2 regions of the Neobacillus sp. K501 genome follow, and region 2 is predicted to be linked to the other one. Evidence: riboswitches for the same ligand, from Rfam matches in the RefSeq annotation. Region 2 holds a riboswitch; the other holds the start of a gene.

Region 1 (6,010 bases), on a different contig from region 2:
ATTCTGAGGTAATCGAAACAAGTCTTCCGTTATTGGTAACAGCACAGCAAGGTTTAAATGAACCTCGTTATCCATCATTACCAGGTATCATGAAAGCGAAGAAGAAGCCGCTTGATGAATTGGAACTAGATGATTTAGACCTTGAAGAAGATGACGTAGAAGCAAAAACAAAAACGATTGAAATATACTTGCCCGCTAGCAAAGAAGCTGGAAAAGTTTTATCAGGTGAAATAGCTGATCAAGTAAAAGAACTTGTTCACCTTCTTCATACAGAAGCGAAAGTAATCTAATCGAACATAAACTCAAATTGAAGTGCAGGAGGTAAAAGGAATGTCAAGAAAAGTATTAGTATTAGGAGAAACACGTGACGGATCTTTACGTAATGTATCTTTCGAAGCGATTGCTGCAGCAAAAACAGTAGCAGAAGGCGGAGAAGTTGTTGGGGTATTAGTCGGCGAATCTGTAAGCGCTTTAGGTGCAGAATTAATTCAATACGGTGCAGATCGCGTTGTTGTAGTAGAAGATGAAAAGTTAAAGCAATATACTTCTGATGGGTATTCCCAAGCTTTATTAGCGGTGCTTGACCAAGAGACACCAGAAGGATTGGTTATTGGCCATACAGCACTTGGAAAAGACCTATCGCCTAGAATTGCTGCAAAACTTTCTTCTGGATTAATTTCTGATGCAACGGCTGTTGAAGTTGCTGGTGGAAATGTTGTCTTTACAAGACCAATCTATTCAGGTAAAGCGTTTGAAAAGAAAATAGTGACGGACGGCCTAATTTTTGCAAGTATTCGTCCCAACAATATTGCTCCACTTGCAAAGGATGAAAGCAGAACTGGTGAAGTTTCTTCCGTTTCGGTTGAAATTAAAGATCTCCGTGCCATCATTAAAGAGGTGGTTAGAAAAGCAAGTGAAGGTGTGGATTTAAGCGAAGCGAAAGTGGTTATTTCCGGCGGACGCGGAGTGAAGAGTGCGGAAGGCTTTGAACCATTAAAAGAATTAGCACAGGTTTTAGGCGGAGCAGTTGGAGCTTCTCGTGGTGCTTGTGACGCTGACTACTGTGACTATTCATTACAAATCGGTCAAACAGGAAAAGTTGTTACACCTGACCTATACATTGCCTGTGGAATTTCAGGGGCGATTCAGCACTTAGCTGGTATGTCCAATTCTAAAATTATCGTTGCGATTAACAAAGATCCAGAAGCTAACATCTTTAAGGTAGCAGATTACGGTATCGTTGGCGATCTATTTGAAGTAGTTCCATTATTAACGGAAGAATTTAAGAAGCTTAAAGTACATTCATAATATTATTTGTGGGCGAGCGGTGAACAACCGCTCGCTCGTTTTTTAGCAAATCGGGAAGAATACGAATTTTTATTTAGGGAAAATTAGATGCGAAACAGATTATTAGCATGATTACTTAAACGATGTTATACTTTCGGTAGTATTTAAGTTATTCATTAGGAGGCTAAACAAAATGGCTATTTCAAACGTTACTGATCAAAATTTCTCTGCTGAAACAGGCTCTGGTCTTGTACTTGCAGATTTCTGGGCTCCATGGTGCGGTCCTTGTAAAATGATTGCTCCTGTTCTTGAAGAATTAGATTCCGAAATGAGCGATAAAGTAAAAATCGTTAAATTAGATGTAGACGAAAACCAAGAAACAGCTGCTAAATACGGCGTTATGAGTATTCCTACATTACTTGTTTTCAAAAATGGCGAAGTGGTTGACAAAGTAGTCGGCTTCCAACCAAAAGATGCTTTAGCAAGCGTACTTGAAAAACACGTTTAAGCCTTGAAGGTAAACCTTAGCTCACAGCAGCTAAGGTTTTTTAATTTCTGGTAATGGTAACAAAGTACTGCTTTTCTTTACAGGACATTTGTTTTAAAATTTTAAGATAGTAATAAAAACTAGACGGAGAGAGGAGCAGTCGGAATGAACGAAAACATTAAACAGAAACTGACTTTGCTGCCTGATCAGCCTGGCTGCTACTTAATGAAAGACCGTCAGGGAACGATCATTTATGTAGGTAAAGCAAAAATCTTAAAAAATCGGGTTCGCTCTTATTTTAACGGGTCACATGACGGAAAAACGTTGAGGCTGGTTCAAGAGATCGAGGACTTTGAATATATCGTTACATCGTCGAATATTGAGGCCCTGCTATTGGAGCTTAATTTAATCAAGAAGTATGATCCTAAATACAATATTATGTTAAAGGATGATAAAACCTATCCGTTTATCAAACTGACAGCGGAAAGGCATCCAAAACTGATCATAACGAGGAAAGTAAAAAAAGATAAAGGAAAATATTTTGGTCCTTATCCCAACGTCATGGCAGCCAATGAAACGAAAAAGCTGCTGGATCGAATCTACCCGTTACGAAAATGCTCGACCCTTCCGGATCGGGTCTGTCTGTATTACCATTTGGGGCAGTGCCTGGCACCATGTGTCAACGAGGTTGAGGAAGCACAATACAAGGAAATGACCGATGAAATTACCCGCTTTTTAAATGGTGGTTTTAAGGATATTAAAAAAGACCTAACTGAAAAAATGACCGCTGCTTCTGAGGAACTAGATTTTGAGCGGGCAAAGGAATTTCGCGATAAAATCATTCATATTGAAACCATTATGGAAAAGCAGAAAATCACGATGACCGATTTTACGGACCGTGATGTCTTTGGCTATTCGGTTGATAAAGGCTGGATGTGTGTTCAAGTATTTTTTGTAAGGCAAGGTAAATTAATCGAGCGGGATGTTTCGATGTTTCCGATTTACAATGAGTCAGAAGAGGAAATTCTTACATTTCTTGGTCAATTTTATGAAAAAGCCAATCATATAAAACCAAAAGAAATTTTAATCCAGGACGAAATTGATTTAAGTTTGGCTGAACAACTTCTTCAAGTAAAAGTGTTAAAGCCACAGCGAGGCCCGAAAAAGGATTTAGTTAAGATGGCGATAAAGAATGCAGGCATCGCCTTAAATGAGAAGTTTTCTTTGATAGAAAAGGATGAGGATCGAACCATTAAAGCGGTTGAAAATTTAGGAGAAATGATGGGGATCTATACGCCGCATCGAATTGAGGCATTCGATAACTCAAATATCCAAGGGACAGATCCGGTCTCAGCTTTGGTTGTTTTTATTGATGGGAAGCCGAATAAACGGGAATACCGTAAATATAAGATTAAAACCGTTAAGGGACCTGACGACTATGAATCCATGCGTGAGGTAACGCGTAGACGATATTCCAGGGTACTAAAGGAAGGACTGCCGTTGCCGGATTTAATTATCATCGATGGCGGCAAAGGTCATATTGAAGCGGTAAGGGATGTTCTTGAAAATGAACTTGGTTTAGATATTCCGCTTTCGGGCTTAGCCAAGGATGAACGGCATCGAACCTCACAGCTTTTATACGGAAACCCGCTTGAAATCGTTCCGCTGGCAAGAAATAGCCAGGAGTTTTATTTATTACAGAGAATCCAGGATGAGGTCCACCGGTTTGCGATTACCTTCCATCGCCAAACCCGAGGAAAAAGTGCCTTTCAGTCCTTGCTGGATGATATTCCTGGAATCGGCGAGAAACGGAAAAAGCAATTGTTAAAGCAATTTGGCTCTGTTAAGAAAATGAAGGAAGCCACGATCGAGGATTTTAGAGAAATAGGAATTCCGCTTAATGTGGCAGAAGAACTGATCAAAAAACTTCAGTCCTAGTTATTGTCGGAAAAATGGGACTATGCTATAATGAGTGAAAATTATATTACTATCACTTTAATATACTAAAGTGAAGGTAGAGGTGCGAGCTTCAAGAGTAATGATTCGGAGAAGGATGAGCTTCTGTGAAGAATCATGAAAGGGGATGTTCGCCGAAGTGGAGAGAGTCTCATTTCTTTCTTTGCTGGTCCAGTGTTGAATAAATACTGGATTGTCAAGACATTGTCTTGGAGAGCTATCTTACATTGTCCTGCGCAAAAGATTTTTTCTTTGTGTATTTTTAAAGCAATGAGATACCCTTCTCATTGCTTTTTATTTTTTGTGGCAAAATAATGATAGCGAACAAATAACTGAAAGCAGGGGAAATGATGGGTTTAATTGTTCAAAAATTTGGAGGAACCTCCGTCGGTAGCGTCGAAAGAATTATAAATGTAGTAGAACGAGTTAAAGCAGAAACCGAGCAGGGGAACCAGGTGGTTGTTGTCGTTTCAGCGATGGGGAAATCAACGGATCAGTTAGTAAGTTTAGCGAGAGAAATTTCTAATCAGCCCAATAAGAGGGAAATGGATATGCTTTTATCAACAGGCGAGCAGGTTACAATCGCCTTACTGTCAATGGCATTAAATGAGCAGGGACTGCCGGCTGTTTCCTTTACTGGCTGGCAAGCGGGAATCTCAACAGAGTCTGTCCACGGAAATGCCAGGATAACAAACATCAATACCGAGGCAATAAAGGGGGAGCTCTCTGAGGGAAAAGTAGTGATTGTGGCAGGATTCCAGGGTTTGACTGATACTGGCGAGATTACAACACTTGGCCGCGGTGGATCTGATACAACTGCGGTTGCATTAGCAGCTGCTCTGGGCGCAGATAAGTGCGATATCTATACAGATGTTACTGGGGTGTTCACAACTGACCCAAGATATGTGAAAAGTGCACGTAAACTTTTATCCGTCTCCTATGATGAAATGCTTGAGCTCGCTAATTTGGGTGCTGGTGTCCTTCACCCTAGAGCAGTTGAGTTTGCGAAAAATTACCAAGTTCGGCTTGAGGTTCGCTCAAGCATGGAAAATATAGAAGGAACAGTGATTGAGGAGGAAGCATCAATGGAACAAAATTTAGTTGTCCGTGGGGTTGCATTTGAAGATGAAATTACGAAGGTCAGTGTATTGGGGTTGAAAAACTCATTAACGAGCTTATCGACGATTTTTACGACACTTGCAGAAAATCATTTAAACGTAGACATTATTGTTCAAAGTACAACGGAAGCAGAAACAGCTAATTTGGCTTTTTCGATTAAAACGGAAGATTTAATGGATACATTAAGAGTTCTTGAAGACAATAAAGATTCGCTAAATTATGAACAACTGGATGCAGAGAATAAATTAGCGAAGGTCTCCATCGTCGGATCAGGAATGGTATCCAATCCAGGTGTAGCTGCAAAAATGTTTGAAGTTCTTGCAGTAAGCGGAATTCAAGTGAAAATGGTCAGCACGTCTGAAATCAAAGTATCGGCCGTTGTCGAAGAACAACATATGCTAAAAGCCGTCGAAACACTCCACCAAGCATTCGGACTCGCTGAGGAAAGGTAGAACGGTAGAAACTAAAACAACACAATCACGCAAATAAAATAAACGTAAGCAACCCAAAAAGCTCTCATTGAGATCATTCTCCAATGAAAGCTTTTTTGAGTTGAGGTTTGTTAGTGTACGCCTGAGGTGGACAGTGTCCACGAGCGGTGACAGGCACCACATTAAAGAGAGTCTTTTCGGTCCCATTTAACGGTGAATTGGACTTTGTTTGCTTTTTTTGCTGGGTGTTCGAAGGTTTCTGCTGTGACTTGTTTTTGGGTTTCGATTTGTTGGGCAAGGAAACCGGCTTCGATTTGGAAGTAGTGTTCGGCTTTTGATTTGACACGGGAGACGATGAGCGGGCTGAAGAGCTCGAATTCGATTTCATCTTTCCGTTCATTTTTGATTTCTAGCTGGCCCCATGAAGCTTTTGAGAAGAAATCAATAATTTCCTCCATTGTATTTAATGGATACTTACGTGCCAATCTTTTTCCGGCCCAATAAAGGATTTCAGGTGCATCTTTGCCTAAAATTTCAGGCAGGATGTTTTCCCTAATTAATTCATAGCCAAAAATGGAAACACTTCTTGGTTCCTCAGTTTGTAACTTTAATTCGACTGCAGTACTTTCATTCATTGTATTCCCCTCTTTCTACCATTCTATTATATACAATTCCTGTCTTGTTTCATTACTGAGTTTCAAATGGGAAATATTAGTGTGTATCCCAGAGG
Region 2 (6,010 bases):
CATATATAATCCTAGTCTTTCCTATCAATAAATTATTTAATGTGTTATGCTAATGAAAAAAGTGAGGTGTCATTTTGACCAATTATAAAGCAAAAAAGAGTAACCTCAAAGAATTGCTTTCCAAAAACAGCATGAATTTGGAGCGATTAGAAGAAAATACCAGCATTCCGATGAGCCAGCTAAATGATTACATGACAAAGAAAGTTATGAATTTAAGTACAGCCATGACCATTTCAAAAGAGTTAAATTGTCAGATTGAGGATTTATACGTTTGGGTACCGGAAGAATAAATGAATTTACACAAAGCTTAAAAGAGCGTTAAAACATTTATAGCAGATCCGAACATTATGGGGTCTGCTTTTTGTTATTTGATGGGTGGCGTGGATGTGGTAGTTGTCACGAAATGTTCACTATTTTGGTCATAAATAACGGAAAGTCGGTCATATTTTTAAAAAATTCGAGCATAATTCCTCATTTCACGGTCATACCAGCCAAGTATCCGGTCATAACCAAATCCACATACAAAAAAACACGCGACCAATTCGCGTGTTTTTAACCTTTATACCTCTAAATCTACTTTCTCTAATGGAATGACTTTGGTTTTTTTCGTGAATTTATAGCCGAGCCATAAGATCAAAAATAAGGGTAGTCCAATATATGATACCAAAACACCTTTCCAATCAATCTGATCACCCATAAAGGCGGAGTAATTTTGCCCGAGAACAACAATTCCACAAAGAACAAATGCGAAAATCGGTCCAAATGGGAAAAATTTCGATTGATAAGGCAGAACGCTTAAATCTTTTCCTTGAGCATGAAATGCTTTTCTGAAACGGTAGTGACAGATGGCGATCCCGAGCCATGCGATAAAACCGGACATACCTGAAGCATTTAATAACCATACATAAACGGTTCCGTCGCCAAAGAAGGAGGCAAGAAACGCAAGACACCCAACTAATGCAGTTGCAATGAGTGCATTTGCAGGAACGCCGTGTTTGTTCAGTTTACCAAGGAATTTTGGTGCTTTGCCTTGACGAGCTAGATCCCAAAGCATACGAGCAGAGGCATACATACCTGAATTTCCTGCTGATAATAAAGCTGTTAAAATGATCGCATTCATGACGGAGGCAGCAAATGCAATCCCGGCATTTTCGAATACGAGTGTGAAGGGGCTAACGGTAACATCACTGTTTGCTAAATTACTATCTGTATATGGGATCAGCAATCCGATAACAAGAATCGCTAACACATAAAATAAGAGAATTCGCCAAAACACCGTTTTTACCGCTTTAGGAATCGATTTTCCTGGATCTTCGGTTTCGCCAGCAGCGACACCAAGTAATTCTGTTCCTTGGAAGGAGAAACCTGCTGCCATAAAAATCCCGAGCAATGCCATAAATCCGCCATTGAATGGGGCATCACCAATCGTAAAGTTTTCAAAACCAACTGCGTGATCACCCATAATACCGAAGATCATTAATGTGCCAGTAATAATGAAAATAATGACCGTTACAACTTTTATTAAAGAGAACCAATACTCAGTTTCTCCAAAGCCTTTTACAGAAAGATAATTGATCAGAAAAATAATAACTAAAAATAAACTGCTCCATAATAAGGATGGGCTGTCTGGAAACCAAAACTTCATGACCATGGTTACGGCAGCTAATTCTGCGGCAATCGTAATTGCCCAGTTGTACCAGTAGTTCCAACCAAGGGCAAAACCTAGGGAAGGATCAACGAACTTTGTTGCGTACGTACTAAAGCTTCCAGCAACTGGCATGTACGCTCCCATCTCCGCAAGACTTGTCATCAAAAAGTAAACCATTACACCAATAATGAGATAGGCTAGAAGGGCTCCACCTGGACCTGCAGAATGAATGGCACCGCCAGTGGCGAGGAATAAACCAGTTCCAATTGTTCCGCCTAATGAAATCATTGTTAAGTGGCGGGATTTTAATCCGCGTCTTAGTTCGGTTGTTGGCTGTTCAATTGTTTGGGTTTGAACAGACTCTTTTCTTACCTGTGCTGTTTGCATGAAAATAACTCCTTTTTCTTGTTTTTCTTTTTCGAGAAGGAGTTTGGAATACAAAAAATGCCACCGATAAGATTCGATGGCATTCCTAATACCCCGCATCATACCTTCCGAAAGATAGCTCAACACAATTGACTGGTAGGGACAATTGTGACAGTTCTGTTCCTATTTGGAGACAGCCCCAGCCTGCTTTTCCAGAGAAGAAAGCAAACTTCGGCGATTTTTCCTTTTAAACGGAGTCATGGATGTCTCAGCATCTCGTCCGCTTTACTTATAAAAACCGCGACCTCTACCTCATCGGTTTGATGAGGATTTATCATATTCAATTAATCTAATAATAAATTTTAATGGATTTTTCTATTAAGTCAACCAATAATGAAATATGCAGAATAATAAATCTATTACTTTTGGATAATTTTACTGATTATTAATTATTATTATAAAAAACTATTATATTTACATGGATTGATTGAATAGGGTATTATTTTTTATTAAGTATGCGTTTGCTTTAGGAGGATAAAATCATGCAGTTTCTTGGATTGATTGTTGGTTCTTTCATAATTGTTTCAGCGTTTAACCTATTCTTAATCCCCCATGAAATATTAAGCAGTGGGATGAGCGGCCTTTCCATGATAATAGGAATGATTACTCCTCTCGATACAGGGTTGGCCAACTTTCTATTAAACCTTCCTTTACTCATTATTGGTTATAAAATGCTCGGTAGAAAATTTATTATGAATACGATATTTTCTGTTGTCATAATATCAATAGGACTTTATCTTGTTCCGGTACATATCGTCGCGGATGACAAGATTCTTTCATCTATTTTCGGGGGTGCTTTAACGGGTCTTGGTGTCGGACTTGTGTTTCGGTGCTCTGGATCAACTGGTGGCTTTGATATTATTGGAATGATTGTTTCGAGAAAGAGAGATTTTCCAATAGGAATCTTACTATCAGGAATGAACGCCATTGTGATTGTCATAAGTGGATTTTTATTTGATTGGGATTCTGCCCTATATACACTTGTTTCTATCTTTGTCACTGGGAAAGTAGTGGATGCGATTTATACGGATCATGTTAAATTAACGGTCATGATCATTACCGAAAAAGGGGAGGAAATGCGCCAGCACTTATTGACGAATTTATATCGCGGATTAACGATTATGAATGGTGTTGGAGGCTATTCAAATGATAGCCGGCAGGTTCTAATTTCCGTCATTTCACGTTACGAATTAAATGATGTAAAGACTCTTATTACAGAAGTGGATCCGCAAGCATTTGTGAATATAACCGAAACAATAGAAGTGATGGGGCTATTTCACCGTCCTAGCACAACGTAAGAAATACCTCTAGTGAACTAGAGGTATTTCTTTATGCTTAATTATTAATATATTTTTCAAAAACAAAGCCAAAGTCTTTCACACAGTATTGCTTTTTCGTATTTTCTAACCATTCAAATGCTGCTTGGTTTAACATTTTAAATTGCACCACCAAATTACTGTCGGGACTTGTCACACGGCCTAATGTCGTGGAAGCAACATCAAGACTTTGTTTTGCAAATTGAAGCGAAATATCGTTTTCGTGCGTAATTTCTGAAATTTTGATAAGGGCTTTGTACAAATCCTTTACTTCTTCAATATGTTTTTTATGAACATCGATGGAAAATGGCTGTGAGCCGATTTTAAATTTGACTTCAACGTCAAGGTCGACAGTTCCGGCTGTTTCAAGCTTTACATCAGAAATTTTGTTTTTCACATAACTATAGCGGTGGAGCATCCTTTTTTTACTCGCGGCACTCGTACCATCTAAATGAATTAGCGCATTATTGGTAAAGCAATATTCATCTGATTTGGATTTTATTAAAAAATAGATCTTTTCATTATCCTCATGCATAACATAATCATCAGCATCAACCTTGTCATAATTTTCTGGTCTAATGACCGAACCTACATCACTTAAACCTAAAATATCAGAAGCCACTTTTCCAAACATGTTATCTACCTCGCTTTTTAAAAATAAATTCCATTCAAATGTACGAGTGAATCGTAAGAAAGTTTCAAACTTTTTTGAATGACAGAATAATTTATGCACGATTAAACGGAACTATTCTTTGATAGTTATTAACAAAGAATTCAGAAATCTGTTATAATGTAAAAATGAATTTGATGTAAGAGGAGAAATTATACATGCGTCCAATCATCTTAGGCGTTTTTGCCGCATTCTTTTTTGCCTTTACGTTTATTTTAAATAGATCCATGGAATTAGAAGGTGGAAGCTGGATTTGGAGTGCTTCCCTGAGATATTTCTTCATGATTCCTTTTCTTTTAATCATTGTTTTGGGAAGAAAGAATCTGAAGCCGTTGATTTTGGAAATGAAAAAGAATCCTCGCGAGTGGGTTTTGTGGAGTATAGTGGGATTTGGTTTGTTTTACGGACCGATATGTTTTTCAGCAGCCTATGCACCTGGGTGGCTAATTGCTTCCACCTGGCAAATTACGATAATCTCGGGATCATTACTGGCACCATTGTTCATGGAGACGATTATGACGGAAAAAGGTCCTGTACAGGTGAAAGGGAAAATCCCTTTTAAAGGGTTATCGATGTCGCTAATCATTTTGCTAGGGATTATATTGATGCAGCTTGACCAAGCCAGTCAGCTATCTGCTGCGGAATTATTCTTAGGGGTAGTGCCAATCTTGATTGCCTCATTTGCTTATCCTTTAGGAAATCGAAAGATGATGGATCTTTGCGGAGGACGGCTGGATGTTTACCAACGAGTTCTAGGAATGACGATTGCCAGTTTACCACTTTGGTTAGCTTTAGCTGTATATGGATTGCTTACGGCAGGACCACCAACATTCGGGCAATCAGTACAATCAGGCCTTGTTGCGATCACCTCAGGGGTAATTGCGACCGTTTTATTTTTTCAAGCGACTGATCTTGTCAGAGGAAACATGCAAAAGCTTGGAGCTGTTGAGGCAACACAATCAATGGAGGTATTATTTGCGTTAGTTGGGGAACTGCTGCTTTTGAAAACCGCCTTCCCATCCGCAATTTCATGGAGCGGAATGGTTCTAGTTATGAGCGGAATGATCCTACATAGCTATGTTTCACACAAGTCCGTTCTTCCGAAAAGCAAAAAAGTAAGTGCCTAAAAGAAGGACCCTAATCCAATGATGATAGGGTCCTCTTTTTAACCATGAAGGTACGGTGATAGTGTATCAATGGATTCTTGAACCAAAGCCGCGTTCTTCCTATACATCGATTTTGCTTTTTCGTCTTCAGTCCCTAATGAAAAAATTTCTAAATCAGCTTGTGTTTTTTTCAATGTGGCCAATAATAAGGGGCGGCCCATAGGTAAAGGGACTTGTAGCTTATCATCATAAAGATCAATCGTTAATTCCCCATATGAATTTACTTGTCCTAAGAATACATTATCAAGGGTAACGTCTAGTTTTGCTAATTCGGCGTCCAACCAACCTCTGCTTTTACCTGCTGATCTTAGGGCTTCATCTAAAATGCTTCCATCCATAATTACCGTTTGCGGCTCTTTCTCATTTGGCATTGTTAAATGAACATCCTTAGGTGTCAATGTGCGATATTCTCTTTTTAATAAAGTGCTTAAATTTCCTCTAGGCTCGAGTACCGCAAATTCCACGTCAGCAACACGAAAGATATCTTTCTGACGGAGTAGTGCATTTAATTCATCAATGGTATATTTTTCTTTCTTTAAATTCTCTTCTAATATCTTCCCATCCTTAATAAAAACCGTTCCTCTACCATCAATAAAGTCACGTATGGTTTTGCTTTTTAGCGCTAAGTAGTCGGATAACAGGGTGATTAATCCAAAGATGAGGATCGCTAAAATTCCATGGTATATATTCTTTTCCAGACCTGTTATCGCTTCACCAGCAATACTGCCAATCGTTATACCAGAAACATATTCGAAAAATGAAAGTTCAGAAATTTGCTTTTTCC

What was found. Region 2 has a riboswitch for lysine ahead of ACWM35_RS13410 (amino acid permease). Riboswitches for the same ligand answer to the same signal wherever they lie in the genome.
Region 1: it holds a riboswitch for lysine, as region 2 does, so the genes downstream of both, ACWM35_RS07025 (aspartate kinase) here and ACWM35_RS13410 (amino acid permease) in region 2, are expected to answer to the same signal.

The regions. Positions count from the first base shown of each region.
Region 1 covers NZ_JBSLYA010000002.1:496,526-502,535, reverse strand. The annotation lists gene ACWM35_RS07045 (electron transfer flavoprotein subunit beta/FixA family protein) at 1-290, shown strand, start outside; gene ACWM35_RS07040 (electron transfer flavoprotein subunit alpha/FixB family protein) at 331-1,308, shown strand; gene trxA (thioredoxin) at 1,481-1,795, shown strand; gene uvrC (excinuclease ABC subunit UvrC) at 1,940-3,712, shown strand; lysine riboswitch at 3,782-3,958, shown strand; gene ACWM35_RS07025 (aspartate kinase) at 4,081-5,301, shown strand; gene ACWM35_RS07020 (YslB family protein) at 5,463-5,915, opposite strand.
Region 2 covers NZ_JBSLYA010000005.1:127,682-133,691, forward strand. The annotation lists gene ACWM35_RS13405 (helix-turn-helix domain-containing protein) at 75-290, shown strand; gene ACWM35_RS13410 (amino acid permease) at 560-2,035, opposite strand; lysine riboswitch at 2,143-2,332, opposite strand; gene ACWM35_RS13415 (YitT family protein) at 2,554-3,372, shown strand; gene ACWM35_RS13420 (PH domain-containing protein) at 3,410-4,024, opposite strand; gene ACWM35_RS13425 (DMT family transporter) at 4,219-5,187, shown strand; gene ACWM35_RS13430 (DUF421 domain-containing protein) at 5,226-6,010, opposite strand, start outside.